Regions from separate parts of the Salinivibrio sp. AR640 genome, predicted to be linked through region 3. Evidence: predicted binding sites of a transcription regulator. Region 3 holds the regulator's gene; each other region holds the start of a gene.
The links. Region 3 encodes MetJ, which represses methionine synthesis genes. Its sites were predicted from a motif close to TTAGACNTNTANANGTCTAA; they were not measured.

Region 1 (7,883 bases), on a different contig from region 3:
CAACGACAATTATCGGGGTTGATCGATCTGAGTTCGATTGCGATCGAAACCTTGGTTACCCAGGGACAGGTGATGGCACATGTTGATAAACATGCAACGGTCGCAGAGGTGCGCGCTGTCGCCGTGTCGTCAGGGCATCTGCGTATTTTGGTGTTTGGTAACAAAGGGCTTAAGCCATTGGTGGTTCACGTCCGGGATACGCTACTCGAACCGGCAGACCGACTCGCACGCGATGTCGCTCGCAATGCCTATGTTTTGGATGCCAACACCCCCATCTACGAAGCGCTAGCGCGCATGCGTGAGGCCAGCGTTCAGCTTGCGGTGGTGAGTAAAGAGGGGGAAATGATTGGCGTGGTGACGCTTGCGGATATTTTAAAACGCGTGCTTCCCGTCACGGCAGCAAGTTAAAAGACAGTGCGCCATGATTAAAAAACGCCACAAGTGATTGTGGCGTTTCTATTGCTATCGTTTCTATTGCGAACGATGGTGACGAGATTTGATGCCTCCACCGGGGCGCTGATGTTTTTCGAGCGGTTGGCTTACCAGCCTTTCACCACCGCCCCGTCAAAGATTTCCATCGCCGCGTTGTAAACCGCGTCAGTTTGGTAAGCTTTAACAAACGTCTTGACGTTTTCTGCGTCTACGTTGCCTTTGCGGGCTACAATCAGGTTCACGTAAGGAGAGTCCTTCCCTTCAACAAACAGGCCGTCTTTGCTTGGGGTTAGGCCGATGCCAGCGGCAAAGGTATTGTTGATGATGGCAATATCCACGTCTTCCAGTGAGCGAGGCAGTTGTGGGCCTTCCAGTTCAATAATTTCAATGTTTTTCGGGTTTTCAACGATATCGAGCTTGGTAGCGCTGATGCCAGCACCTTCTTTGAGTTTTAGGATGCCTTGCTGCTCAAGCAGTAGTAATGAACGGCCTAGGCTAGCAGGGTTATTCGGCACGGCAATTTGCCCGTCTTCTGGGAGATCGGCCACGCTATCTAACTTATAAGAATAGGCCGCAATCGGATACACAAAGGTGTTGCCAGCAATCGCAAACTCGTAGCCGCGATCTTTGATTTGCGCATCTAAGTAAGGCTTGTGCTGAAAAGCATTCACATCAACCGATCCATCGTCGAGTGCCGCGTTGGGCGACACATAATCGGTAAAGGTGATCAGCTCAACGTCGAGGCCTAACTTCTTGGCTTCTTTTACTGCGTGCTCGGCCACTTGTGCTTCTTCGCCTGCCATCACGCCCACGGTGATGCTGTTGGCATCGCTAGCGGCTTGCTCTTTTTCTCCGCACCCAGTGAGTAGGAGTGTGGAGGCGAGGCCTAAGGTGGTTAAAAGTGTTTTAATGGTGGTCTTCATTGTCTGTCTCCCTTGATAAAATTGTCCGTCGTTTACGGTAAGTGTTGTGTCTTATTATCGGTGATCGGTTCGGCGTACCAAGTAATCGCCTAAAGATTGTATGGCTTGTACCAGCACGACTAGCATGACAACGGTGATCAGCATAACCGTGGTATCAAAGCGCTGGTAGCCGTAGCGGATACCGACATCGCCTAGGCCGCCACCGCCCACGGCTCCAGCCATAGCAGAGTAGCTGACGAGGGTGACCAAGGTAATGGTTGCGCCATTAATAATGCCAGGTAGCGCTTCGGGTACGAGTACTTTATAGATAATTTGCAATGGGGTAGCGCCCATGGCTTTGGCTGCTTCTTCTAGTCCCGGTGGCAGCTCTAAAAGCGCCGCTTCGACCAGACGTGCAACGAAAGGGATGGCGCCCACTGTCAGCGGGACAATTGCTGCCGCTGTTCCAATCGAGGTGCCGACGAGCAGGCGGGTAAAGGGAATAATCGCAACCAACAAGATAATAAAGGGGATCGAGCGACCAATATTCACCACCGCGCCGAGCGCTTGATTAAACTTGGGTTGCGCTAGCAGCCCCCCTTTTTTGGTGACGTGTAGCATCACACCTAATGGGATCCCAATGGCAAAGCCTATCAGGCCGGAGGCAAAGACCATATACAGAGTTTGACCTGTGGCTTCGGCAAGCAAGTTAAGCAGGGCGTTGTTTTCGTTGACCCAATTTATAAGTTGATCAATCAACATAGCCAAGTACCTCCGTGTTGACATGGTGCTGGTTGAGATAGTGGATGGCGTCTTCGACCGCTTTTTTCGGGCCCATAATCTCTGCCAGTAATAAGCCGAATTTGACGCCGCCAGCGTAGTCGATATCAGAGCTTAAAATGCTGATGTCGATATCAAACAGCCTTGATATTTGACTGATCAATGGATCATCCACGGTAGCGCCGGTAAATTCTAGGCGCACCAAGGGGTAGCTGCCGTCAAAGTAGGTTTCTTTTAAGCGTTGGGCATAGTCATAAGGCACCGATAAATCCAAGGTTGAGCGGATAAATTGTTTCGCTAAGTCGGATTTTGGATGGGCAAAAATGTCGCCCACTGGGCCAGATTCGACCAATTCACCGTCACCAATAATGGCAACGTCGTGACAAATGCGCTTCACCACGTCCATTTCGTGGGTGATCAATAAAATGGTCAGGTTGAGCTTTTCATTAATGGTTTGTAGCAGTGACAAAATCGATTGTGTCGTAGCAGGATCCAGTGCGCTAGTGGCTTCATCACACAATAATACGTCTGGGCTTGGCGCCAGTGCGCGGGCAATCGCGACACGTTGTTTTTGTCCGCCACTGAGGCTAGCCGGATAGACATGACGCTTATCGGCTAAACCAACTAAATCGAGTAACTCGGTGACTCGGGTTTCGATCGCGTCACTGCTCGCGCCGCTCAGTTCAAGCGGTAGAGCGATGTTGTCGAAGACCGATCGCGATGACAGTAGGTTAAAGTGTTGGAAAATCATCCCGATTTGACGGCGAGCTTGGGTTAGATCGCGATTGGATAACGCGGTGAGGTTAACGCCTCCTACCTTTACCGTGCCGCTGGTTGGGCGCTCGAGCAGGTTAACCATTCGGATCAGCGTACTTTTGCCGGCACCAGAGGCACCGATCACACCAAATACTTTTCCTTTCGGGATAAATAAGTTGATGTCGTTAAGGGCATGAATTCGGCGCTCCCCGAGTTCGAATACCTTGTTGAGTTTGGATATCTCAATCATCACATGTCCTTGGCGATAAATTTGATCACAGCCGACTGACTCAGCGGTCTATCCCGCGCTCTTGCTGTCGTTCTGGTTATTGATGCTATGAGTTAGGTAAAATGAAGTCAATGGATATTTTTACTTCTGGACGTCTAAATGGCAATAAGGCTAATCAGTTGGTTATAAATAAAACAGTCAACGAGATCTCAAGCATGCTTGATCTCATCGACTAAAGCGTGTTCACTAATAGCCTTTCTAACCCTTTGTTCTGATTAAGTGATATGCCAACTGCCTTGATTGATACCACGATGTTGACGCTATTTATTCCCACCTTCTTTTTTGTGTCAATCACACCGGGAATGTGTATGACACTATCCATGACCCTGGGGATGACTATCGGAGTTAAGCGTAGCCTACATATGATGTGGGGCGAGCTCATTGGCGTCGGCCTTGTGGCGATTGCGTCAGTGGTAGGGGTGGCGGCCGTGATGCTGAACTATCCTAGCGTGTTTCAGGTGTTTAAGTATGTGGGGGGCGCGTATCTGGCGTATCTCGGCGTACAAATGTGGCGATCGCGTGGCAAAATGGCAATCCCAAAGGAAGAGACGTCGGCGCCGAATGATATCTCTGCGTTATCGTTGGCGGCACAAGGTTTTGTCACTGCGATAGCCAACCCGAAAGGCTGGGCCTTTATGATCTCACTGTTGCCGCCGTTTATTAACCCTGCGATCTCATTGCCCAGCCAGCTGAGCGTGCTGGTGTTGATCATTCTTTGCACGGAATTCAGTTGTTTAATGTTGTATGCCAGCGGTGGGCGCACCTTACGTCAGTTTTTGCAGCAAAAGGGTAATGTGCAATTGCTGAACCGAATCGCCGGCACCTTGATGATCGGCGTCGGCTTTTGGCTGGCGTTGGGGTAATTAACGGCCGTGATGGTGTGTAATCACTCTGCAAAATAGTGCTTTGGCGGTCGCTAAAATCGCATCCGGGAAGTCATAGTCAGGGTTGTGCAGCTGTGGGTGGTACTCGCCGCTGCCAATGCCAAATAATGCGCCGGGCCAGCGGGCGAGAAATTCGGCGACATCTTCTGACCAACGCATAGGCTCCTTAAGCCAGTGAACCTCTAACCCCAGCGATTGCGCCGCGTTGACCACGGTTTGGTTATGCGCTGTGCTGTTTTCGGCGGCAATAAACGGCTCGTGCCAACTTAGATCCACGGTTAATTTTGCTCGGTCGGCGATAGCGTTTACGTGATCGACTAACCGGGTTTGCATGGCATGAAACGTGGCGTTGTCGTCGCTGCGTAGGGTCGCCATTACGGTGGCCTCGCCGGGCGCAACGCCAAACGCGGGGTCGCCAAGTTGGGCGTGAACTAGCGTCACTAAGCTGAACGTGGAAGGATAAGCGTCAGGAAGTTGTGTAAGCATACGCATCACGTCACTCATGGCGTTTGCCGGGCTGACCCCGCGCTCTGGGTAAGCGGCATGGGAGGTTTTGCCGTGCAACCGAATCGCAACACCGGTTGAGGCGCAGGCAAAGGTGCTTGGGCGCACCACTATCTGATGTTGGGCAAAGCCTGGCAGATTATGAAAGGCATAAACATTGTCGATGTGGCGGGTTACTAAAAGCGGATCGGCACACAGACGTGCCGCACCTTCGCCGGTTTCTTCAGCAGGCTGAAAAGCGAGAATGACAGTCCCCTGTTTAGGGGGTGTTTGGCATAGCTCGGCAGCGACGGCAAGCAAGGCGGCAGCATGGCCATCGTGACCGCAGGCATGCATGATGCCATCGTGACAGGATGCATAATCAAGTTGGGTGTGTTCGTGAATGGGTAACGCATCAAAGTCGGCGCGTAACAAGGTGGTTGGCCCTGGCTCGCGACCTGCAATGTCTACCACAATACCGTGACCGCCCACGTCGGTATGGGGGGTGAGACCAAAGTCGCGCAGTTGGGCAGCAATGGTGCGCGCACTTTGCGCTTCGTGATTCGACAGTTCAGGGTATTGGTGCAGGGCATGCCTAAACGCTAAGGGATCAAAATCAATCGCCATCATCGACTCCAAAACAAGGATGGAAAGGCTATGCTAGATCGCTTTGGGGCGTCACGTTGTGAAGTTAAACGCAAAAAAAAGCCAGCAACATGTGCTGGCTTTTGCTCTTTCTGGGCTGAGCGTGGGTTACGCTTGGCCGTTGTCTTCGGCTTGCTTAGCCTGAATCGCTGTCAGTGCCACGGTATAGACAATATCGTCAACCAAGGCGCCACGTGACAGATCGTTCACTGGCTTACGCATGCCTTGCAGCATTGGACCGATAGAGACCAGCTCAGCAGAACGCTGTACTGCTTTGTATGTGGTATTACCTGTGTTCAAGTCTGGGAAGACGAACACGGTGGCTTTACCGGCAACAGGCGAATCTGGCGCTTTTGATTTCGCGACATTTTCCATGATAGCGGCGTCGTACTGCAGTGGGCCATCGATGATCAGATCAGGACGCTTCTCTTGGGCAAGACGGGTGGCTTCGCGGACTTTATCCACGTCTGCCCCTTTGCCTGAGCTACCGGTCGAGTAAGAGATCATCGCTACGCGAGGTTCAATACCGAATGCCGCGGCAGAATCGGCAGATTGGATCGCGATTTCAGCCAGTTGTTCAGCATTTGGATCCGGGTTAATCGCACAGTCACCGTATACCAGCACTTGCTCAGGCAGCAGCATAAAGAATACTGATGAGACCAAAGAAGCATTCGGTGCGGTTTTGATGATTTGCAGCGGTGGACGGATGGTGTTAGCGGTGGTGTGAACCGCGCCCGATACTAGTCCATCCACTTCGTTTGCTTCTAGCATCATGGTACCCAGTACCACGGTATCTTCGAGGTGCTCTTGGGCAATGACCTCGGTAATACCTTTGCTCTTACGCAGCTCGACCAAGCGTGCCACGTATTTATCGCGTGCTTTTACCGGATCGATAATTTCGACGCCAGCGCCCAAGGTGACACCTTGCTGATCGGCAACGCGTTTGATTTCTTCTGGGTTACCCAAAAGCACACACTCGGCAATTTTACGCTCGGCACAGATAGCGGCGGCCTTGATGGTGCGTGGCTCGTCACCTTCGGGTAGCACAATGCGCTTAGCGGCTCGACGTGCAAACTCGGTCAGCTGATAACGGAATGCGGGTGGACTGAGGCGACGTTCGCGGTTCGACCCTGAGCTGAGTGATTCAATCCAGTTGCCATCAATGTGGCCAGCAACGTGGTCGTTCACAAACTCAACACGGGCTTTATCGTCAGCCGGCACTTCAAGGCTAAAGCTTTGCAGATTGAGCGACGTCTGCCAGGTGTTACCTGCAGTGGTAAATACCGGAAGGCCGGTTTCAAACGCGCGGTCACACAGGGCTTTTAACTGATCAGGGATGGCATAACCACCTGTCAGCAACAAGGCACCGATTTCTACGCCGTTCATCGCAGCTAGACACGCGGCGACGATCACGTCAGGGCGGTCAGCCGAAGTCACGAGCAAGGAGCCTGGGCGGAAGTGTTCAACCATATTAGGGATTGAACGCGCACAGAAGGTAATGCTCTTGATGCGACGTGAGTGAATTTCGCCTTCGTTGATAATGGTGGCGTTCAAGTGCTTGGCCATATCGCTAGCACGGGTCGCGATCAGGTCGATTTTCCATGGCACACAACCCAGTACACGGATTGGGCTGGAGTTGAAAATCTGCATCACTTCAACGTTAGTTGGACGTGCGCCGTCCGCTTCGTCAAAGATTTCTGACAGGTCAGGGCGCGTACGACCTGCATCATCAACAGGCGCGTTAAGCTTGTTGATGATCACACCTGAAATGTTGCCGTTTTTGCTGCCACCAAAGTTGGTGCAGGCAAACTCGATACGCTCTTTAAGCTGGGCAGGGTTGTCAGTGCCTGGGGTGGTCACAAACACGATTTCTGCATCCAGTGTTTTCGCGATCTCGTAGTTGATCTGGTTCGCGAAGGGGTGGTTACGTGTGGTGACCAAGCCTTCGACGAGCGCAACTTCTGCGTTTTCAGTGGCACGAGTAAAGCGCGCGAGCACTTCTTCGAGCAGCACATCTTCTTGATCCGAGCGCAGCAGGTTTTCGGCTTGGTTCATTGACATCGATTCGGCGACTCTCATATCACTGTTGGCGTGAATGATTTCCGTCGTCAGATCGGTGACGTCAGTGTCGCTACCGTGATGTGGCTGAGCAATCGGTTTAAAAAATGAGACGCGGACGCCTTTACGCTCCATCGCTCGCATGACGCCAAGGCTGACACTTGTCAGGCCGACGCCGGAGCCGATTGGAATTAGCATAATAGTACGGGACACGTTGACTTCCTCTTACTATCTGGTTGGCGTGCCGGATGGTCCGGCACGAATACAAAAACGGCTGAGTGGAATCAGCCGTTGGAAATGGTCTTACAGGCCAGTTAGGCGCGCAGTGTCTTGCGCAATCACCAACTCTTCGTTGGTTGAAATCACCATCGCAGGCACGCGGCTTGCGTCGGTAGTGATCACGCCTTCGCCGCCAAAGCGGGCTTTCAGGTTGCGCTCTTTGTCGACCTCAACACCCAGCAGAGCTAGGCGCTCGAGTACTAATTCGCGGATTGGGCCTGAGTTCTCACCGATGCCGCCGGTGAAGACAATTGCGTCCAGGCGGCCGTCGAGGGTCGCGGTGTAGCTGGCTACGTACTTGGCAAGACGGTGGCAGAACACGTTCATTGCACGTGTTGCTTCTTCTTTCTCGCCGTAGTTATCTTCAACAAAGCG
Region 2 (7,883 bases), on a different contig from region 3:
TTAGAGCCCATCGTGCAAGGCGCAGGCGGTATGCGCTTTTATCATCCCGAATATTTGCGTCAAGTGCGCGCCTTGTGCGACGAATTTGATGTACTGCTGATTGTGGATGAAATTGCCACCGGATTTGGCCGAACTGGAAAACTATTTGCCTGCGACCACGCGGGGATCAGCCCAGATATACTCTGCGTCGGTAAAGCACTGACCGGCGGCTACATGACCTTAGCTGCCACGCTAACCACCCGCCATGTGGCCGATACTGTCTGTGGCGGTGATGCAGGCTGTTTTATGCACGGCCCCACCTTTATGGGCAACCCACTCGCCTGTGCCGTGGCCTGTGCCAGCATTGATACCTTGCTGGAAAGCAATTGGCCGCAGACCGTCGCGCACATCGAGCAACAGCTGAAAACTGGCTTAGCGCCTGCTCGCGCATTGGAATGTGTGGCGGACGTGCGTGTGCTTGGCGCAATTGGCGTGATAGAGCTGACCGACCCGGTGAATCTGGCCGATATTCAGCCTTTAATGACCGCCCAAGGCATTTGGGTTCGCCCGTTCGGTAAACTGGTGTATGTGATGCCACCCTATTGCATCCGCGACGACCAACTTCACCAACTCACCCAAGGGATGATCACCGCAATTAAGCAGTTTTTTGGTGAGTAGATAGGGCGCCTGTTGCAGGGCGCCTGTCACGATCGGCGTCAATATTTGGCTTCGATGTCGGATGGCGCGCGGCACACATCGTGATAATGATTGGCATCGTGCTGGCGCTTATGCCGACCTACGCGTACTTTAACGCCGATGGTGCCATTGGCGTAGGTGACACAAGCCCCGGTAATATGTCAACCACTATGCACTATGTCGCCTGGGCGCCTGTCACGATCGATGCCAAATTTAACACCGATGTCCGATGGCGCCGTGCAACGGGCGCGCGGCACACATCGTGATAATGATTGGCATCGTGCTGGCGCTTATGCCGACCTACGCGATATTCAGGATTTTTGAATACAGAGCGCTTCGCTTGCGGAGTACAGAAGAGAGCAGATCGCGCTTGCATCGGCTCTTTATGTATTCTGTATTCCGTCAGATGGTGCCATTGGCGACGTTGACTTTCGGTGCTGCGAAGCCACGGAAGATATTATGAACGGAGAGCAGCGCAAAGACGCCAACCACCACACCAAGGTGCCATGCTTCGCTAACCCCCAAGCTCAATAGCGCCATACTCATCAACGCAGAAATGATCATCTGTCCACCACCGGAGAGCGCAGCGACGGTGCCGGCTTGGTTAGAGTAAGGCTGCATCACCTGCGACTGGGAGCACGGCAGCGCAATCCCGTTGCCAAACACCATAAAAAACTGCCCTATCATCAGCAGCAAGGGATCCATGGGGGTAAACCATAGCCATATCGCTGAGATGAGCTGCATCACCGGTGCCATTAGCAGCATACGCTTAGTACCCAAACGCGGCCGAATGCGCGACACCAGCGTGCTGCCCAGCAGTAACCCGCAAGTAGGAATGAGCGCCCACAAGGCATATTGATCCGATGTCATACCGATGCGCTCTTGCATTAAAAATGGCATCAGTGACACCGTGGTGATCACCAAGGTGAAGTTCAACCAGCTGATACTGGCGAAATAAAGAAAGTAGGGCGTTTTTAACAGTGCGCCATAACGACCAAGGATCACTTTTATCTTAGGCAATGGCGATCGCGTATGCATACTCTCTTTAAATAAGAAAAAGAGCACGCACCACACCAAGCTGGTATAAACCATCAATAAAATAAAGATCGCCAACCAGCCTAAGTTATGGTTAACAAAGCCACCAATCACAGGAGCCACAATGGGCGTAAATGAGGCGACCATGATCAGGTATGACATGGCTTGAGGAAGCTGATCCCCCGAATACGAGTCACGGGTAAAGGCTCGCGAGAGGACAGCACAACACCCCGTGCCCATCCCCTGAATACAGCGGCCAATCACCAACCCGGTAAAACTGGCGCTAAAGGTAACCATCACGGTCAACCCAACCAGTGAAAGCAAGACACCGGCTAATAGCACGCGGCGGCGTCCGAGTGCATCCGAAATGGGGCCATAGATAAATTGTGACGGGCCAAACCCGAGCAGGTAAGCGGAAATAAGCAGTTGGACATCGTCCATGCTGAGATTGAAATCACGAGCGATCCAAGGTAATGATGGAAAAACCAATCCCATGCTGAATTGCCCGATACTGACCGTTAAGCATGCCAGCAATACGGGCGACCAATTAAATGGACGAGTAGCCGATTGCATCTCAATTCCTATGCGTTCTGTGTGTTAGGCGAGCGAGGAAACTGTGACTTTAGCGAATGCTAAAACCACAAGCTGAGAGGCATGTTAACGCAATAACTCCCTGAATGGTAAACAATGATTGAGAATGTATATCAATGGCCAGCTATCGCTGGCCGGTTTTAAAAACTAGAAAGCCGGTTCGATCGTGCCATCAAAGGTTTTTTGTAGAAACGTACGTGTTGCCTCTGATTGAAATAGCGCCAACAAACGCTGATAGGTCGGATTATCTTTATCCTCTGCCCGCGCTGCCACGACCATCACCGCGAGCGGTGCGTCTTTCGATTCTAAGAAAATACCTTGATCACTTGGATTAAGCCCTGATGACATCACATAGTTCATGGTAATTGCAGCAGCATCGACATCTTGTAGGCTGCGAGGCAATTGTGCCGCTTCTACTTCGACAAAATCGAGCTGCTTGGGATTAGCGGTAACATCTTGTAGCGTCGCTTGAAAGCCAACGTTATCGGCCAAGGTGATCAGCCCTGCGTCTTGCAGTAATAGCAAAGCGCGCCCGGCGTTGGTCGGATCGTTAGGGATCGCAATTTGTGCGCCTTGGGGTAAATCGTCCACGCGCTGTACTTTGTCTGAGTAAATCCCCATCCGCATAAGGATGGAACGCCCAATCGAGACCAATTCACTATCATGGTTTTGATTAAAGTTATCGAGAAACGGCTGATGTTGGTAACTATTTAAATCAAGACTGCCATCTGCCAGACCGGCATTCGGAGAGATGTAATCCGAAAATTCCACCACTTCGACATGAATTCCTTCTGTTTCAGCCTGTTTCGCAACCGCTTCTACGACTTGCGCATGGGGACCGACAGTCGCACCAATCTTTATCGTTTCTGGCTGATCTGAGCAGCCGCTGATAATCAACGCCAGTAACACTGACGCAATCCAAAATCCTGGTCGCTTTAACGTCATTCCGATTCCCTTAGAAAAGTAGATGTTTAGACGTCCAGAATGCCACAGCTTATAATGATGTCAACCTGATTGTGGTAATGCAGTCTCTGTCTTGATCGTATCCAACCCTAGTCGCGTAGTGGCAGGCATGTTGAATCAATAAGGAGGCGTAGATATGACGAAGCTGTTTCCTCTACCCTTGTTCTTACTACCCGGGGGCAGAGCTAAGCTGCGCATTTTTGAACCTCGCTATTTGCGCTTGGTCCGTGAATGCTCGGCGAATCAACAGGGATTCGTGCTGGCGATGATGCAAGGTAAACGTTTATATCGATATGGCACACTGGTGGACATTGTCGATTTTGAAACACTACCCGATGGTTTATTAGGCATTACCATTGCAGGTCGTCAACGGGTAAAAATTCAATCGACAGAGCAAGAAGCCGACAAGCTCTGGGTGGGCGAGATACAGGCACTGAATGACTGGCCACATGACGAGTTTATTGACCAAGAAGAAAATGAAGAAAAAATGCGTATTGCCGCAGGACTTAAAAATGTCTTCGCTGCCCACCCGGATCATGCTGAGCAGTATGAGGCGCCGTATTTCGAAGACTTAACCTGGAGTTGCCAACGCTGGTTAGAAATTTTGCCGCTTTCTAACGCGCAAAAACAATGGTTTATCGCGCAAGAATCGGCAGAAGAGGCGAAGCAATTTATCAGTCAGCTTCTCGAGCAAGAAGTCGAGTGATCCAATTGTTTTAAGCCTCGTATTGGAAGCGAGATGGACGGCTACGACAGATAGGACTCAACTATGACTGCGCCACAAACCATGTATACTGAGACCACCATTTCCAGACGGGACACGCGTGCCAACATGACTGACGTGACGAAGGAAGAGTTGTCTGAATTATTAGCAAAAGTTGCAGAAGACCGCGACCGCATAGCGTTCGAACGTTTGTTCCGATTTTTTGGCCCTAAGATACGCGCTTATGGTTCAAAACATTTAAGAGCTGACGGCCAAGCAATGGAATTAGTACAAGAAACCATGCTAGTGGTATGGCGCAAAGCCCACTTGTATAATTCTGACAAAGGCGCGGCGACGACATGGGTATTCACTATCATGCGTAACTTAAGCTTCGATATGCTCCGCAAGGTGCAATCGAATCGCGAAGACAACTTTAGCGATGATATCTGGCCCATTCTCGAGTCAGGGCAACAGGACAACGAAACAGATTCCGGTGCTCAGTACATGATGGACCAAGAGCTTCTCAGTTTTATTGACGAGTTACCCGCGGTCCAGCAGCAGGTGGTTAGAGGGGTTTATCTCAAGCAATTGACTCATCAAGAGTTGTCAGAACAATTAAATGTGCCATTGGGCACCGTCAAGTCCCGATTGCGTTTAGGTCTAGAAAAGCTTCGCAATCACCTGGAGGTAAAACAATGATTAAGTATCACCCATCGACCGATTTACTGGATGCTTTTGCTGCTGGCAAATTGCCGACTTCGATGGCGATTGCGTTGTCTGCTCATGTTGAACTTTGCCAGGAGTGCCAAGCTTACGTGGCCACTGCAGAAGAAAAGCTTGCATCAGTGGCGTTTGATCAAGAAACAGTCGGCGACGAAGCGTTGATGGTAAATGAGTGGGATCACAATGCCGAAGATGAAATGCTATCCGCCATTTTTGAACAAGCGGCTGCCAACGATGCCGATGCGCTGACGCAATCTGGCGCGGAACAACCTGAAGCGCGCGCAACACAAATCACTGTCGGTGAAAAAACATATGCCTTACCCCGGGCGCTGCAACGATTCGGCGATTCAAATTGGGCATCCTTTGGTAAAGTTCAACGTGCGCGACTTAATCTTGACGAAGGGGCAACGCGAGCCAGTTTTCTTCATATCGATGAAGGCGGTTCAGTGCCTGCGCACACTCACAAGGGCTATGAGTTAACCCTTTTGTTGGACGGTACCTTTGAAGATGAAAGTGGTCAGTATGTGCCAGGTGACTTTATTTTACTCGATAGCCGTCACCATCATACGCCATACACAAAAGAAGGTTGCCTTTGCTATACCATTGCAGATGCTCCTCTCTACTTCACAAAAGGCGTGAGTAAGTTGCTCAATACCGTGGGACATGCGATTTACTAAAAATTTCTGTGCTAGTTGTTATCCTTCGGCGACCGCTATGGTCGCCTTTTTTTATGCTAGATGGCCGCCTAAATCCACGTATTTGCTCGGCTAGACCTAGAATTATCACCATTTATTCTGCAGCGATAACAGAATAATTACACTAAATAAACCTCTCATTAATCATAACTCGCCACTTCAGTCCTACCTAACTAGTTCAAAGTAACAATTTTCCCTTTACATAGGGTGAATTTAACTGGTTTAATTCGTCACTTCTAACGATTCATTAACAGCCATTGATAATAAACACAGTGAAGTGAGAGTCACATGAGTCAAACACAACTCGCCAGTGTCAGTCGAGGTAACTCGCTGGTACTTCAAATACTCATCGGTATTCTTGCCGGTGGTGTTTTAGCCTATCTATCCCCCGAGCTTGCTGGCACAGCCGGATTGCTCGGACAACTTTTTGTCAGCGCATTGAAGGCCGTCGCACCCATTTTGGTTTTCGTTTTAGTGGCAGCGTCCATTGCTAACCAGAAACAAGGCCAACGGGCCAACATGCGCCCCATTATTGGGCTTTATCTTATCGGCACCCTTGCGGCTTCATTGACCGCGGTGACCATGAGTTTTTTGTTCCCGACTACCCTCGAGTTTGCTGCGACGGATGCTAGCATTACGCCGCCAGAGGGTATTAGCCAGGTATTAAGTACGCTACTTTTCAATATCGTTGACAACCCTGTTAACGCGTTGATGAGTGGTAACTATATTGGTATTTTGGCTTGGGCGATTGGCTTAGGTATTGCTCTTCATCATGCGTCGAACGAAACCAAACGTGTCTTCTCGGATGTATCCGAGGGGGTATCGATGATCGTCCGCTTTGTGATCCGGTTTGCGCCTTTGGGTATTTTTGGCTTAGTAGCAAGCACGTTAGCGAAAAGTGGCTTTGATGCTTTGATGGGGTATTTACACCTTTTGGGGGTGCTACTCGGCAGTATGGCAACCATCGCCTTGGTGGTAAATCCGCTGATTGTGTATATCAAAACGCGTCAAAATCCCTATCCCCTTGTTTTTCGCTGCCTGCGTGAGAGCGGTCTCACCGCTTTCTTCACCCGTAGCTCTGCAGCCAACATTCCAGTAAATATGCAGCTATGCCGCCGCCTTGATTTGGATGAAGATACTTATTCTGTCTCTATCCCACTCGGTGCCACCATCAATATGGGAGGCGCGGCGATCACCATTACCGTATTAACCCTGGCTGCTGTTCATACACTCGGTATCCAAGTGGATATCGCCACGGCTGTGCTGTTGAGTGTGGTGGCCGCGGTATCTGCGTGCGGCGCGTCGGGGGTTGCTGGCGGCTCCCTATTGTTGATCCCACTCGCGTGTAATTTGTTTGGTATTCCACAAGAGATTGCCATGCAAGTGGTTGGCATTGGCTTTACTATCGGTGTTTTACAAGACTCTGCCGAAACGGGCCTGAATAGCTCAACCGACGTAGTATTTACCGCGGCGGCATGCTTGGGTGAAGAGCGTAAAAACAGCTAACCAACGCCCTTAGCCAAGATCAAAAAAAAGCAGGTGCATCAACACCTGCTTTTTCTTTAACCGCTTTTTAATTGTCAGCCAAGGTAACGATTAGCCCTCCAGCACTTTCATCAGCAAATTGCCATCATACATCGCCTGCTTTACCATCGCCGCTCCAGGCATCGTCGCTTGGGTATAGAAATAGCTTTCTTCCAAGACTAGGTACTTGCTATACAGCGGAATCGTCTGCGTTTTTAAACATTCCATGATCGCAGGATACAACACCGATTTAGCGCGATTGAATTCGCCACCAAATAATATTTTTTCTGGGTTAAATAAATTCACCACAATCGCTATGGCGGTTCCCAAGTGATGCCCCAGCTCGGTGATCACTTGGTGGGCCAAACCATCGCCTGACACCGCTGCATCGCATATAGCCTCTATCGTGAGGGGTTGGTCGTGCAAGCAACTCGGATGCCCTTCATTGAGCAATGTCTCCACCTGCTCATAGATCGCGGACAGGCTTGCGACCGTTTCCAAACAGCCATAATTACCGCAAAAACACCGCTTACCAAAGGGCTTAATTTGAATATGACCTAACTCGCCAACGTTACCGATCCGCCCTTGAAGCACTTTGCCCTCGAGCACAATACCGGCCCCAACGCCGCTGTGAACTGCGACCAGAACGGCGCTGTCTGCTTCTTTCGCGTTACCAAACAACTTTTCCGCTAGTGCCCAAGAACGGGTGTCGTTCCCCACAAATACCGGCAAACCGGTCTCTCGATGTAATACAGGCCCTAGAGGCATATGGTCGACCTCGAAGTGCGGCATTTGAATCACGGTGCCTTGGGCACTATTTACCAAGCCCGGTAGCGAAATCGCAATACTGGTGACACGATCCACCGTTTGTTGGTGACGAGAGAAAAACGCATTGACATGATCGACCACGGTGGTGAGTAATGCACTTTGCGCCACCACCGTTAATTCATGCCGTTCTTGAATCAAAATTTCAC
Region 3 (7,883 bases):
GGCACACATCATCCAAAGATGTAATGATTTTTGCCCCGCGTCCGGTAGCCAGTACACGCTCTATATGGGTCGAGCCACTGTCGGGGGCCTGGGTACAACGTAAGGTCAGATCGGTCGCACTTTGCGCCACAGGCTGTAAAGTACGGCTATGAAGCACGGGCGCCGCCAAGCGTGCCAATTCGCCTGCTTCATCCAATCGGATTAAGGGTAACAAGCAAGCATTATCGACATGGCGTGGATCCGCGCTGTATACACCGGCAACATCACTCCATATAGTCACGCGGCGGACCCCCGCTAACGCACCGAGCACCGTGGCCGAATAATCTGACCCGTTACGCCCCAAAAGTACGGTTTCCCCAGCTTGATTTTGCGCCATAAACCCCGTAATAACGACGTGAGATTGCGTGTGCTGAGAAAGTTGCTGCCGTAACAGTGGCCATGATGCGCCGCGATCGACCTCAGGTTGAGCCGCACGTTCCGCGCGTAAACAGTGGCGCGAGTCCAACATCACCGCCTGACGACACTGCTGATTAAGCAGCGCAGCTAATAAACGCGCCGACCAAACCTCTCCGAACCCTTGCACATCGGCTTGTACGCTGTCGCTCAGCGCTGTCTCCCCGAGCGACGCGATCGTCGCGATGTCAGCAGATAAGGCATCAACCAACTGTTGTTTGTGATCACCGTTGATCAGATTTTCAATCAAGTCTTGCTGAAAGGCACGGACGCCTTGCAAGGTCTCATGCGCCAACCGGCCATCTTTGCCCAGTTGAGCGAGCCAAGCAATGAGCTGATTGGTCGTTTTCCCCGCCGCAGAGACCACAATTAAGTCGTGCGCCTTTGCATGCGCCGTCAGCACATCGACCACACGGCGATAACAATCTGGGCTCGCTAAACTGCTGCCACCAAATTTATGCAATTGGCGTTGTGATTCGGGGGCGGTGTCCATCGGTTGCGCGTGCATGGCGAGGTCTCTCTTGGTCTCAATAAATATCAATAAAGCGGCGTGCTATGACAGCAACACCTATAGCAATCGGTTTTACTGGTTAGCTAAATGGGCGAAGGCATGCGCCAAATCGGCCACTAAGTCTTCTGCGTCTTCTAGTCCAATAGAAAAACGCAACAACGTCCGGGTAATGCCAGCCTCGGCTTGCGCGTCATCACTCATCGCACGATGGGTCATTGACCCTGGATGCGTGACCAGACTTTCTACCCCGCCCAGCGACTCGGCAAGCGCAAATAAAGATAAGCCTTCAATAAAACGTGCGATCCCAGCGGAGTCCGTGTCCAGCTCGAGGCTGAGCATACTACCAAATCCAAACTGCTGACGGGCGGCAATCTCATGGCCTGGATGTGTCGCCAAACCGGGATAGTAGAGTTGCCGCACCGCAGGGACTGTTTGCAAATAGGTTAATACCGCTTGCGTATTTTGCTGATGTTGTTTAACCCGAGCGCCCAAGGTACGCAACCCTCGCAATGTCATATAACTGTCAAAGGCGTTGCCTGTCGCGCCCAAGCAGTTGCCCCACCACGCTAATGTTGCAGCCAATTCAGGCGTCTTCGCCACTACAGCGCCACCGACAATATCAGAGTGACCATTAATAAATTTAGTAGTGGAATGCACGATGATGTCCGCACCCAGTGAAAAAGGCTGTTGGAGTGCTGGCGATAAAAAGGTGTTATCGACCACCACCCATGCCCCCACTTGGTGGGCCTGTTGGCAGATTTTAGCAATATCGACCACACGCAATAGCGGATTAGAGGGTGTTTCAACTAACACCAGTTTCGGCTGTTTTGCCAGCGCAGCGGTTAACGCCTGGTGATCAGATTGATCGACAAAACTGACCTGCCAAATCCCTTGCTTGGCGCGTGACTCTAACAAGCGATAGGTACCACCATAACAGTCGTGCGGTGCAACAATATGATCCCCTGCATCCAGTAAAGACAACACCAAGTTAATGGCTGCCATCCCACAGTTGGTCACCACGGCACCGGCTCCGCCTTCCAGTTCCGTTAACGCTTGCTCTAACTGAGCTCGAGTTGGATTGCCCCCACGGGCATAATCATAAGTGGGAACGTCGCCAAAAGCAGGAAAACGATAGTTGGTTGATAAATACAAAGGCGGCACAACCGCATGATGTTGCGTGTCAGTGCCAATTCCTGTTCGAACGGCAATGGTGTCGGTTTTTTTACCTGTCATGGTTCATCCTTGCTCTTGTTGCGCTGGCACGGTTTACGTGATCCAGTCGTCATCATACTACTTTACCTCGGCGCTTTTGGGACGTCAACACTTCTAGACGTCTAAACACCTTTGCATGTGGCGGTTAATATAGCTAAAATCTCCGCAGCATCATTCTGGGTATTCCATAATCAAGATAGGTGAGACATGGCGCAGTGGAACGGCGATTACATTAATCCGTATGCCGAACATGGTAAAAAGAAAGAGCAGGTAAAGAAGATCACCGTCTCTATCCCACTTAAAGTATTAAAAATTCTTACTGATGAGCGCACTCGCCGTCAGGTTCATAACCTGCGTCATGCGACCAACAGTGAGCTATTGTGTGAGGCATTTTTACATGCCTATACCGGGCAGCCTCTGCCAACCGATGACGACATCCGTAAGGATAAACCCGATAGCATTCCTGCCGAGGCACGTCGGATCATGGAAGAGTTGGGTATTGAGTTTGACGACAGTGAATACTAAACAAAAAAACCGCCATCGGCGGTTTTTTTATGGTAAGACACTGTTTTCGACTTATAACATGTTCTACTTACAACATATTTTCTTTACAACATGTTTTCTTTACAACATATAGTTGTCTGGCATCTCAATACGGGCTACGCCGGTTTCGACGGCCGCAAGCGCCACGGCACGTGCTACCTTGGGCAGTAAACGGGCATCCATCGGCTTGGGAATGATGTAATCCGGGCCAAAACTGAGTGAAGACAAGCCCGCGGCATCTAAGACCGATTGTGGTACAGGCTCTTTCGCCAAACCACGAATCGCTTCAACGGCGGCCAACTTCATCGCATCATTAATCTCACTGGCACGCACATCTAATGCTCCCCGGAAAATAAACGGGAAACACAAGACGTTATTCACCTGATTCGGGTAATCCGAACGCCCCGTTCCAATGATCAGATCATCCCGGACTTGGTGCGCAACCTCTGGGTTAATTTCAGGATCTGGGTTTGAGCAGGCAAACACGACAGGCTTATCCGCCATCAGTTTTAATGCCTCAGGCGAGAGCAAATCCGGGCCTGATACGCCAACAAAGAGATCCGCACCTTCAATCACATCTTCGAGGGTACGCTTATCCGTGTTATTGGCAAACAGCTGCTTATACTTGTTAATGTCATCACGACGGGTGTGAATCACCCCTTTGCGATCCAGCATGTAAATCTTTTCGCGCTGGGCGCCACATTTAATCAATAGCTCCATACAGGCCACCGCAGCGGCACCCGCACCGAGACACACGATGGTGGCTTCACCAATATCTTTGCCTTGCAACTCGAGCGCGTTAAGCATCCCCGCAGCAGTGACAATCGCGGTACCATGTTGATCATCATGGAAGACAGGCACTTCACAGCGTTCAATCAGCTGCTTTTCGATCTCAAAACAATCTGGGGCTTTGATATCTTCAAGGTTGATACCGCCAAAGGTGTCAGCAATATTGGCTACGGTATCAACAAACTCATCGATGGTGCGGTGTTTAACTTCAATGTCGATCGAGTCCAAGCCGGCAAAACGCTTGAACAATAACGCTTTGCCTTCCATGACAGGCTTTGACGCCATCGGCCCTAAATTCCCTAACCCCAAAATCGCGGTGCCGTTTGAGATCACCGCAACCATATTGCCTTTACCGGTATAGCGATATACGGCATCCGCATCTTGGGCTATTTCACGCACAGGTTCAGCAACGCCTGGGCTGTAGGCGAGAGCAAGATCCGCCGCTGAATCAGCAGGCTTACTGAGTTCGACAGAGATTTTTCCGGGTGTAGGGTATGCATGATAATCCAGCGCTTGCTGGCGTTTATCGTCCGACATGTCGTTTTCCTAGTTATTATCGTGAAGGGGTAACCAATACCGGCAGGGAAGGATGACCGATATTAGCCAGACACTCTACAAACCACACAGGAAAGGTTTGTATAAGGGTAAAGATGGTAACGCAGCGGGGAAACGTCCACCAGTACTAACGCCGTATTCGCGATGATGCTCGGACCTGTTGTCCGAATACTAGGACGATACGATCAAAAAAAGGGACGCTGATGCGTCCCTTCTCTATATTCGGTCAATAGCTGCTTATTTTTTGCTGCTAAGGGCACCGAAACGTTTCTTAAAGCGATCAACACGGCCACCAGCATCAAGGATACGCTGCTTACCGGTGTAGAATGGGTGACATTTGTCACACACGTCTAGGTTGATGTTTTTACCTAGGGTTGTGCTGAACGCAAATTCGTTACCGCAAGAGCATTTTGCTGTGACGGCTTTGTACTCTGGATGGATACCAGCTTTCATAGGGATAACCTCATTTTAAAGGCCGTGTCGCTCTCCCGATCCTAAGCCGGGCACCACACGTCGTTAACAAATATTTTCTAAGGCGCGCAATTCTAATCAAGCCCCCTCGGTTTCGCAACTTTTTTGTGCAATCACCACGCCGCGTCACCGTACAACAAGGCTTTGCCAACCGAAGGCGAACCGTTACACTGAGCCCCCTTCTGGTCAATAAGATGTTGTGATGGAACAGTTTGCTCAGGTGGCCCTACCGGTCCCGTTAGCGAAAACTTTTGATTACCGAATCGGTGAGAATCAACATCCCATCATCGGTGGGCGGGTAAAAGTGCCCTTTGGCCGCCAGCACAAGGTTGGCATTGTCACCGGCTTATCCGCAACCGCCAGTGTGGACGCGAGCCAACTCAAGGTGCTCGATGCCGTATTGGATACCCAACCGGTTTGGACGCCCGGCGTCTATCATTTACTCCACTGGGCAAGCCGCTTTTATCATCATCCGCTAGGGGATGCGATGGGCGCTGTGATGCCAACCCTGCTTCGAAAAGGACGCCCTGCGGCATTACAACAGCAAAAATGGTGGCAAATTACCGAGTCAGGACAAAACCAACCCCTCTCGGGCCTGAGCCGTGCCCCTAAACAAGCTCGGGTGTTGCAGTTGCTCACACACGGCCCTGCCACCCATGCCGACTTGATCGAACAAGACATCGGCGCACCGGTGCTAAAAACCCTGGCCAAAAAAGGTTGGATAGCCCCCTACACACCACCGCTAAACGCTCAAGCCTGGCAACCGCATTTTGCCGTCACCGAAGACAAACCGGCACTCAACCATGAACAGGCGATGGCGGTTGCCACCATCAATGCCAATGACGGTTTTGCTTGTGCTTTACTCGAGGGGATCACCGGTTCAGGGAAGACAGAGGTCTACCTAAACGTGCTCGAACCTGTGCTTGCTCGCGGTGAACAAGCCTTAATTTTGGTACCAGAAATCGGCCTCACCCCACAAACCATTCGCCGGTTTGAGCGCCGCTTTCATGTCCCGGTAACCGTGATGCATTCAGGCTTAAATGATAACGATCGACTAAAAGCCTGGTTAGCCGCGCGCGAGAATCAAGCAGCAATCGTCATTGGTACACGGTCTGCCCTGTTCACGCCGATGGCTAATTTAGGCATTATCATTATTGACGAAGAGCATGACCCCTCGTATAAACAGCAAGATAGCTTTCGTTATCATGCCCGAGACTTAGCGGTTATGCGTGGTCATGAAGAAAAAGTGCCGGTGATACTCGGTTCTGCCACCCCCTCTTTGGAAAGCTTGCATAACGCAAAAACCGGTAAATATCAGTACCTCAAGCTGACTCAGCGTCCAGGTAATGCGGTGACCGCACGTCAGGGAATACTCGATATTAAGGGCCATTACCTCGACGCTGGATTATCCGCGCCGTTGATCGCCGAAATGCGCCAGCACCTACAACAAGGCAATCAGGTCATGTTGTTTTTAAATCGCCGTGGCTATGCGCCCGCCATGATGTGCCACGAGTGTGGCTGGCTCGCGAATTGTCAACGTTGTGATGCTTACTATACCCTTCACCAGCAACAGCAAGAATTGCGTTGTCATCATTGTGGCCACCAAAAACCCGTTCCGCACCAGTGTCACGATTGTGGCTCCACCCAGTTAATCAGTGTCGGCGTGGGCACCGAGCAGCTTGAAAGCCAGTTGGGCGAGCTCTTTCCTGAATATAAAACCGTGCGTATTGATCGCGACAATACCCGCCGTAAGGGCAGCTTGGAAACCTACCTTAATGGCATAGAAAAGGGCGAATATCAGATCCTACTGGGCACACAAATGCTCGCTAAGGGCCATCATTTTCCCAATGTCACCCTAGTGGCGTTAGTTGATGTCGACGGTGCCTTGTTTAGTAATGACTTTCGCGCGCCTGAACGGTTGGCGCAACTGATGGTGCAAGTCGCCGGCCGCGCCGGTCGCGCCAGCAAGCCAGGGACGGTGCTATTACAAACGCACCATCCCGAGCACAGCCTGATCCAATCGCTGGTACACAAAGGCTATCAAGCCTTTGCGGAGTCGGCGCTCACTGAACGCCGCCAAGCTTGGCTTCCGCCCTATACGTTCTTAAGTTTATTTCGCGCCGAAGGCCATGAAGAAAACAGTGTGCAGCAGTTTTTACAACAAGTACGTCAAACGCTCGCTGCCTCCCCCATTCAACACGATGAAAGCCATGTCATGGGCCCTATGCCCGCAGCGATGGCCAAACGCGCGGGCCGTTATCGCTGGCAATTATTAATCCAAGCCCCAAGTCGAAAAGTGATGCAGCAGTGGCTAACGGTGGCTCTTCCTGCAATCCATCAATTACCCCTTTCGCGCAAAGTACGTTGGTCTTTAGATGTCGAGCCGCAAGACCTTTCTTAATACTCCCTTGCCGTAAGTCGACACAAGTCACACTTTCATTGCAATAAGTGTTAGCTTGTCCGTATTTAAATTGGACAAGCATAGGTAAAATAGGGCCGCAATTGGCTAAGAAAACAGGTCAGATGAGCTAATAACTGTTTGATCTCACAATATAGATAACAAGAGGACTGTCATTATGGCGACAATGAAGGACGTTGCCCACATTGCCGGTGTATCCACAGCAACGGTATCGCGCGCGCTGATGAACCCAGAGAAGGTGTCAGCCAGCACGCGTAAAAAAGTTGAACATGCTGTGGTTGAAGCTGGTTATTCCCCTAATTCACTTGCGCGTAACTTGCGTCGCAATGAATCAAAAACCATCGTCGCTATTGTACCGGACATTTGTGATCCCTACTTCAGTGAGATTATTCGCGGCATTGAAGAAGCCGCCATGGAACATGGCTACCTAGTTCTACTGGGTGACAGTGCCCAGCAACACCACCGTGAAAATTCATTCGTCAATCTGGTGTTTACTAAACAAGCGGATGGCATGCTGCTGCTTGGCTCCGACGTCCCTTTTGATGTCAGCAAGCCTGAGCAAAAAAACTTACCGCCACTGGTCATGGCCTGTGAATATGCGCCCGATCTGGAATTACCGACGGTTCATATCGATAACCTTACCGCTGCCTTTGAAGCGGTTAATTATCTCACCCAAGTCGGCCATACTCGGATTGCTAACATTACCGGCGTACCGGAGACAGCATTAACGCAGTTCCGCTCACAAGGGTATCAGCAAGCGTTACATCGAGCGGGGATCACCATCAATCCAGCGTATAGCGTCGTCGGTGACTTTAGTTTTGCCTCCGGAGCGCGTGCCATCACCAACTTGCTCTCACTGCCTGAGCCACCCACTGCGGTATTCTGTCACTGCGATGTCATGGCCGTTGGCGCGATGCAACAAGCGAAACG
Region 4 (7,883 bases), on a different contig from region 3:
CATTTTCATCAAACGCTTTGGCACACGCAACGTCGGTCGCAACAGGAATATGGCACTCTTCCATCAAAGATTTCGCCGTATCCACCAAATCTGCTTCATAAAGCGATTTGCCCACATTGTGGCCGTCCGCTGCAATAAAGGTGTTGGCAATACCACCACCGACAACCAGTTGGTCTGCAACGGTAGACAGTGATTTCAAAACGGTCAGTTTGGTCGACACTTTTGACCCACCCACAATCGCCACCATTGGACGAGCAGGGTTATCCATTGCTTTACCAAGCGCGTCGAGTTCGTTCGCCAGTAATGGTCCGGCACATGCGATCGGTGCATGCGTGCCCACACCATGGGTTGATGCTTGCGCGCGGTGCGCAGTACCAAAGGCGTCCATCACAAAAATATCGCACAGTGCGGCGTACTTTTTAGACAGTGCTTCGTCGTTCTTCTTCTCGCCTTTATTAAAGCGAACGTTTTCTAGCACGACGAGCTCACCGGCGTTCAGTTCAAGACCGTCTAAGTAATCTTTAGCCAGGCTAACGTTGCAGTCTAGCGCGTCGTCAAGATAGTTCACGACAGGTTGCAGTGAGTATTGGTCTTCAGGTTGTCCTTCTTCAGGACGCCCCAAGTGAGAGGTCACCATCACTTTCGCGCCGGCTTCCAAGCAGTGTTTGATGGTAGGCAATGACGCCAAAATACGTGCGTCAGAGGTAACTTTACCGTCTTTTACCGGCACGTTCAGATCCGCACGGATAAAGACACGCTTTCCGGCAAGATCTAAGTCGGTCATCTTAATTACAGACATAGGGTCCTCTCTATAAGGTTGCAAATTGAAACTGACTTAATCAGGGCGACCCCCTTGCGTTAGCGCACTCATTGCGCCATCGCCAAGGTGGTATCCAACATTCGGTTGGCAAAGCCCCACTCGTTGTCGCACCAAACCAACGTTTTTATCAGCTGATGATTACTCACCCGCGTTTGCGACCCATCGACAATGGCACTGTGTGAGTCGTGGTTGAAGTCTATCGACACCAAGGGCGCTTCGGTATAATCCAGTATACCGTCTAATGTACATCGAGATGCGGTTTGCAGAGCTTGATTTACGTCATTAACTTTCACTTTAGTACGTACAGTGACACTTAAATCCATAGCTGTCACGTTTATCGTCGGCACACGCACAGAAATCGCTTCGAACTTGTCAGAAAATTTCGGAAAAATCCTACCGATCCCAACATGCAATTTGGTATCGACAGGAATGATAGACTGGCTAGCCGTGCGTGTACGACGAAGATCGGAATGGTAGGCATCGATCACCTGCTGATCATTCATTGAAGAGTGAATGGTGGTGATGGTGCCAGACTCAATACCAAAGTGCTCATCCAGCGCTTTAATCACCGGCACAATGCAGTTTGTGGTACAAGATCCATTGGAGACGATACGATCGTCTGTCGTCAATGCCTCGTGATTGACGCCATATATCACGGTTCGGTCGACATCTTGGCTCGCAGGGTGTGAAAACAAGACTTTTTTAGCGCCAGCGGCAATGTGTGCTTCGCCGTCTTCACGGGTACCAAATTTGCCCGTACAGTCTAAGACAATATCGACATCAAGATCACGCCAAGGTAACAGTTGTAATTCCGGTAAGTGAAGAAGGCGAATGCTGTCGGTGGCGACAAACAAATGTTCTTGATTGTAAGAAACAGGCCAGCCGAATCGACCGTGGCTCGAGTCATACTGGAGCAGATGCGCCATCGCTTCCGGCTCGGCGAGTTCATTAATCGCCACCACTTGAATGCGATCGTGCTTACCGCTCTCGTACAGGGCACGCAATACGCTGCGCCCTATGCGGCCAAATCCATTAATTGCGACTCTGAGTGCCATGTCCATCGGTGCTTGTTTGACGATGGTACACAGTGTATCTCAAGCACGTAAAAGACGCACGTATTGTGTGAGTCTTCTCACGCGAGTTGAGAACAAAGCGTAGTAAAAAAAACGCCCGTCCGGTGAAAGTCCGAGACGGGCGTGGCAGTGTGATGGCGGCTTCAATCGATGCAGCAAGACCATCCTTTATTGTGACTTAGAAGCTGATATTCATGCCTAACCAATATCGGCGCTCATCACTGATATAGCCGTAATCCTCATAGTCACGTTCTTTGTCTAATAGATTATAAACCGCACCTTGAAGCTCAATGGCGTCGCTGAGCTGATAGTTCATCCCAGCGTCTACCAAGGTGTAGCTCGGCTCTATATTGCTTCGAGAGGATGGGCCTTTGACAGGATCCATTTCTTCGCCACGGTAGGTCGCGCTGACCCAAGGGCTCAACCGCTCGGTGGCTTGCCAGTTTACTTCGCCATACGCGAGCTGCTGAGGAATTTGATTCAGAGGTTGACCTTTATACGCACCGGTCTTTTGCTCCGAATCGGTGTAGGTATAACTGGCGCTTACATCGAGCGTCTCCATGACAGGCACGAATATGCTCGCTTCAACCCCCTGAGTAACCGCTTCATCAACGTTAATCCGAGTAGTGGACGGTTTAGTTTTTGTCACTTTCTTATCGTCTTGGTCTTTGCCTGTATAGACAGTAGGTGGACAAGTTGACGCGGGACAAGTCACACGGGTGATCTTATCTTTAAAGTCATTATGGAATACTGTTAACGAGCCACTGACTCCGGTGTCGCCTTGATAGTTAATACTCACTTCTGAGTTCACAGACGTTTCAGGTTCCAGGTCGGCGTTACCATAGATATTACCGCCACGACTCACTTGCGCCCAATTCGGCGCAATTTCTCGCAGTTGTGGTGAACGGAATCCGGTCGCGACCCCACCCTTCACTATCCAGCTATCGGTGAGCTGATAAACACCATACAGGCGTGGACTGGCGTGATAATCATAGTTTTCATCATGATCAACGCGTAAGCCTAGCGTCACGCTAAATGGGTCAATCACTCGCCATTCATCCTCCACAAACAAGGCGGCCTGAGTATTGTCAATTTCAGTTTGGCTCGATGCTTGATTAGAGGAAAAGTCTTCCAGTTCGGCATGGGTCACCGAGCCGCCAACCGTCAAAGTGTGTGTGTCAAAATCACGGATCAGACGGGTTTTAAACTCGGTGTTGTTAATCGTCATCTCACGACTTTTATTGCGGCTTTGCTCGTGCTGTAGGTGTGAGTCTGACCAGCCCCACGTCCAATGCCCTTCATGGCCGAGCGCTACCGATTGTCGCCGATATTCATTATTGCTGTTTTCACAACTGCCTCGACACTGGCTATCATCGGTCGGCACGGTTTTACCCATTTGGCCATTGCGCTCTTGCGAGCTCGCGCCTAGGTCCAGGGTCCATTGTTGAAAATCGCTGGCATCATAGGTCAACGAGGTTGATAGGCTGCGTAAAGATTTATCCTCGTAACCGAAAGTAATGTCGTCTTCTTGACGTTGAACCGTTTGGCCCGATACCTTCATACCCAGTTTATCGCTTAGGGCGCCAGAAAGGTAAAAGTTGGCACTTTGTTCATCGCCTGATGCGCGTTTTTCTTGTAATAACGTACTCAGCTGCACGTTACCGTGCCACTCTTGCTGGTTACGACGCGTAATAATGTTAATTACCCCACCAATGGCATCAGAGCCATACAATGTCGACATCGGCCCGCGAATCACCTCAATACGCTCAATCGCTTGCAAAGGCGGCAGCCAACCTTGTTCAATGCCGGGTCCGTCGCTGTTTGGGCGTGTTTCTCGACTGGTGGTACGCTTTCCATCCACCAGCATCAAGGTATATTTTGACCCCATACCGCGAATGCTTATATCCGTGGTATCGCCACCGCCTGTCACGACCACGCCAGGGATGCGTTTTAGGGCATCCGTGACATCTCGATAATAACGACCTTCTAGTTGGTCACGGCTAATCACACTGATACTTGCTGGCGCCTTTGCTGTGGCTTGCTCAAATCCTGAGGCCGTGATGACCATGGTTTCAGTATTTTGATCGACCGCTTCAGCCGCATGAATGGCACTTAAGGGGATACCGGCTAAAACCATCCCAAGTACGCAGGGACGAAGACAACTGGACATAATCAACTCCATTCTGTGATAATGATTATCGTTTGTTATATGATAATTATTCACATCTAAGTCAGAACAACTAGTGGCAAAACAGGAACACTTCGTTCCAGTGATAGAACGACGTCATAGTCACCAAACGACAGGTGTGGACTTTCAACGGAATCAAAAAGGACGATTATGCAGGACTTCTCCTCTATTCGTGCATTTGTTGCTTTATGCCAACATCAAAGCCTAACGGCGGCCGCGAAAGCACTGGGACAGCCCAAATCAACTCTCAGTCGTCGTTTAGCGCAGCTCGAGACAGATATGGGGCAGTCACTGACACAACGGCAAGGAAACCGGCTAGTGTTAACCAAAGCAGGCGAGATATTCTCCCGTTACTGCCAACAAATTCTCGATTTGGTCGAGGAAAGTGAAGAAGCGATCCAAGGGTTAAATAATCACCTTCAAGGGCCAATTGACGTGATTTGCCACCCAGGCATGATGCGTGGATGGGCAGGGCCATCGATAAATGCCTTTTTAGCGAAACACCCCAAGGTTTCCATTACATTAACGAGTGACGTCAGCCCAGCGCGTATCCAGTCTGCGGATCTGATTATTTGGGCGGGCGATATTATACTGCCGATGAACTGTCGAGCTCATAAGCTAGGCACTTGGCAATATGGTATTTATGCTGCACCACACTACGTGGCACAACACGGCCCTTTTATGCATCCAAGCGCTTTGGACGGCCATCCATGGCTGGATGTTTTTGCCCTTCGGCGGCAAGGGTTGACGCTCCATAATCACGATAACACCTACCATTTAAGCGCCATGCCTAGCCGTTTCAATTGCGACATGATAGCGATCCAGTTAGATGCGATTGCAAATGGACAAGGTGTCGGACTTCTGCCGACTTGGAGTGCAGCTGGCTATCAGAAACACCACCCTGATAAAATTATACGGTGTTTAGCGCAATGGCACTCAGCGCCGGTCCCATTACATCTTTATTGCAGTGCTGGCCGCCTTCCTCTGCGTGTCGAGTCACTCAAACATTGGCTGCAAGAAGCGGCTCCAACCGGCTGGCAACCCGCAAGATCGCCTCAAGCCGTTACTTAGGACAATACGATACGGCTCGCCTTTGCTATACCTAGAGAGGCCCCCTGATGCATTAACTGACTTGCGTTTATCGTATTTGCGAATAAAATAGACGTCTAGAAGTTAAAACATCTGAGATGATCGGCGAGACAACTCGCTACGTATCGTCGGTATTCTTGATAACCAATGAGAGTGTCACATGGCTAAGCACCTGTTTACCTCAGAGTCCGTCTCTGAAGGCCATCCTGATAAAATCGCCGATCAGATTTCTGATGCGGTCTTGGATGCCATTCTTGAGCAAGATCCCAAAGCGCGCGTTGCCTGCGAAACCTACGTGAAGACCGGAATGGTCATGGTAGGCGGGGAAGTGACGACCTCAGCCTGGGTTGATATTGAAGAGCTCACTCGCCAAACGGTACGCGATATTGGTTACGTCCATTCCGATATGGGTTTTGATGCCAATTCTTGTGCAGTATTGAACACCATTGGCAAGCAATCGCCTGATATAAACCAAGGCGTTGACCGCGCTGATCCCAAAGATCAAGGTGCGGGCGATCAAGGGATTATGTTTGGTTTTGCCACCAATGAAACCAATGTACTGATGCCAGCCCCTATTACTTACTCACACCGTTTGGTTGAGCGCCAAGCGCAAGTGCGTAAAGATGGCACCTTAGATTGGCTACGTCCTGATGCAAAAAGCCAGGTCACTTTCGCCTACGACAACGGCAAGATTGCGGGCATTGACGCCGTGGTGCTGTCAACACAGCATGGCGACAGCATTTCAACCGACGATCTCCGCGAAGCGGTCATGGAAGAAATTATCAAACCGGTTCTGCCTGCAGAATGGCTCACCAAAGAGACCAAATTCTTTATTAATCCAACAGGTCGCTTTGTGATTGGTGGCCCGATGGGAGACTGTGGTTTAACCGGCCGTAAAATTATCGTGGATACCTACGGTGGCGCAGCCCGTCACGGTGGCGGGGCATTCTCAGGCAAAGATCCATCAAAAGTGGATCGTTCTGCCGCCTACGCCGCACGTTATGTAGCGAAAAACATCGTCGCAGCTGGCCTTGCTGACCGCTGTGAGATTCAATTGTCGTACGCCATTGGTGTGGCCGAGCCAACGTCTATCATGGTCGAAACCTTTGGCACTGAAAAAGTGGCGCCAGAGGTGATTATTAAAGCCGTTCGTGAGCACTTCGATCTACGTCCGTATGGCCTACAAGAAATGCTCGACTTACTGCAACCTATTTATAAGCAAACTGCTGCATATGGCCATTTTGGTCGTGAAATTTTCCCATGGGAGAAAACCGACAAAGCAGACCTATTGCGTGAATTTGCCAAGCTTGGTTAATCTGGCCTGATTCGCTTTTTACAAAGGGAAGCGTTCGCTTCCCTTTTTTGATCGCAGTGTGAGTCGACACCTATGCCTTCTCTTTCTAACACCTTGATACAATCGGTCACCGACCAGGTTCACGCCTGTATTGATCGTGCCAATCGACAACTAGATCGCCAACTGATTTATCCAACAATTGGCTTTACGTTACGAGGGCGCGCCGCAGGCACCGCGCATCCGACAGAATGGCGATTAAGGTTTAATCCGGTATTGCTCCAGCAGCACGCCGACGCTTTTTTTCATGAAGTGATCCCGCATGAAGTCTGTCATTTAGTCACGTTCGCGCTGCATGGGCGTGTCAAACCTCATGGTCCGGAATGGCGCGACCTAATGACTAACTTGTTTCATGTTCCAGCAAACACGACCCACCAGCTTGATATTACAGCGGTACAAGGGAAAACCTTCTCGTACCAGTGCCGTTGTGGGCCAGTGGCCTTAACGATACGCCGTCATCATAAAGTTCTGCGCGGCCAGGCAACCTATCGGTGCAAACAGTGCCAACAGATACTGACGCCGGTTAGCGAAAAACATTAGCCATTTGCTTTTCCGTTCACCGTCCCCATATTATTGACACGTTCCCGATTAACACATCACCTATTGCCACCGGTAGCCATGTTACACTGGAGGCTGATTGATAATGGAAAGCGAACACCATGCGAATTCCTCGAATTTATCACCCGGCGCCTTTACCGTCTCAAGGCACGGTGACCTTAAGCGATGAAGCGGCGAATCATCTAGGCCGCGTATTAAGAATGCAAGCAGAGCAACCAATTCTGCTTTTTGATGGTTCTGGGGCACAATTCCCAGCGACCTTGACGCAAATCAGTAAGAAACACGTCACCGCAACCATCTCAGCCCGCGAAGAGGTCGGTGTTGAATCGCCACTAGATTTTGAACTGGGACAGGTTATTTCTCGTGGTGAGAAAATGGAATTTACCGTACAAAAATCGGTTGAGTTAGGGGTAAATACCATTACGCCACTTTTATCGGCGCGATGTGGGGTCAAGATCAATGCTGATCGACTGGAGAAAAAACGCCAACAATGGCAAAAAATAGCCATTGGCGCCTGCGAGCAAAGTGGGCGCAATATCGTCCCCACCGTGAATCCCGTGATCAACCTAGACACTTGGTGCCAACAGGCATTTGATGGACTGAAACTCAACCTTCATCCTCGCGCACCGTATTCTCTCAATACACTTCCTCAAGCCCCTTCTAAGCTGCGTTTGCTGATTGGGCCAGAAGGCGGATTGTCAGAAGAAGAAATAGCGATGACACGTGATCGTGGTTTTGAAGAAATTTTATTGGGCCCTCGGGTCTTACGCACAGAAACGGCGGCGCTGACAGCCATTACCGCGC

Region 1: the regulator MetJ is predicted to act here: its motif matches at 3,239-3,258, upstream of metN (methionine ABC transporter ATP-binding protein MetN).
Region 2: the regulator MetJ is predicted to act here: its motif matches at 3,265-3,284, upstream of BZG75_RS06795 (MetQ/NlpA family ABC transporter substrate-binding protein).
Region 4: the regulator MetJ is predicted to act here: its motif matches at 5,240-5,259, upstream of metK (methionine adenosyltransferase).

Annotation. Positions count from the first base shown of each region.
Region 1 covers NZ_MUFD01000001.1:234,104-241,986, reverse strand. Annotated here, with positions in the region: gene BZG75_RS01075 (CNNM domain-containing protein) at 1-408, shown strand, start outside; gene metQ (methionine ABC transporter substrate-binding lipoprotein MetQ) at 540-1,355, opposite strand; gene BZG75_RS01065 (methionine ABC transporter permease) at 1,410-2,096, opposite strand; gene metN (methionine ABC transporter ATP-binding protein MetN) at 2,086-3,120, opposite strand; gene BZG75_RS01055 (LysE family translocator) at 3,384-4,022, shown strand; gene BZG75_RS01050 (amidohydrolase) at 4,023-5,153, opposite strand; gene pta (phosphate acetyltransferase) at 5,280-7,427, opposite strand; gene BZG75_RS01040 (acetate kinase) at 7,533-7,883, opposite strand, start outside.
Region 2 covers NZ_MUFD01000009.1:70,053-77,935, reverse strand. Annotated here, with positions in the region: gene bioA (adenosylmethionine--8-amino-7-oxononanoate transaminase) at 1-657, shown strand, start outside; gene BZG75_RS06800 (multidrug effflux MFS transporter) at 1,078-2,283, opposite strand; gene BZG75_RS06795 (MetQ/NlpA family ABC transporter substrate-binding protein) at 2,449-3,246, opposite strand; gene BZG75_RS06790 (LON peptidase substrate-binding domain-containing protein) at 3,401-3,970, shown strand; gene BZG75_RS06785 (sigma-70 family RNA polymerase sigma factor) at 4,097-4,666, shown strand; gene BZG75_RS06780 (ChrR family anti-sigma-E factor) at 4,663-5,367, shown strand; gene sstT (serine/threonine transporter SstT) at 5,674-6,891, shown strand; gene mlc (sugar metabolism global transcriptional regulator Mlc) at 6,982-7,883, opposite strand, start outside.
Region 3 covers NZ_MUFD01000028.1:28,834-36,716, reverse strand. Annotated here, with positions in the region: gene BZG75_RS12990 (bifunctional aspartate kinase/homoserine dehydrogenase II) at 1-961, opposite strand, end outside; gene metB (cystathionine gamma-synthase) at 1,037-2,197, opposite strand; gene metJ (met regulon transcriptional regulator MetJ) at 2,384-2,701, shown strand; gene BZG75_RS12975 (malic enzyme-like NAD(P)-binding protein) at 2,801-4,045, opposite strand; gene rpmE (50S ribosomal protein L31) at 4,301-4,516, opposite strand; gene priA (primosomal protein N') at 4,737-6,935, shown strand; gene cytR (DNA-binding transcriptional regulator CytR) at 7,087-7,883, shown strand, end outside.
Region 4 covers NZ_MUFD01000015.1:61,092-68,974, forward strand. Annotated here, with positions in the region: gene BZG75_RS09215 (phosphoglycerate kinase) at 1-799, opposite strand, end outside; gene epd (erythrose-4-phosphate dehydrogenase) at 868-1,875, opposite strand; gene BZG75_RS09225 (ligand-gated channel protein) at 2,072-4,063, opposite strand; gene BZG75_RS09230 (LysR family transcriptional regulator) at 4,232-5,152, shown strand; gene metK (methionine adenosyltransferase) at 5,331-6,485, shown strand; gene BZG75_RS09240 (SprT family zinc-dependent metalloprotease) at 6,558-7,061, shown strand; gene rsmE (16S rRNA (uracil(1498)-N(3))-methyltransferase) at 7,181-7,883, shown strand, end outside.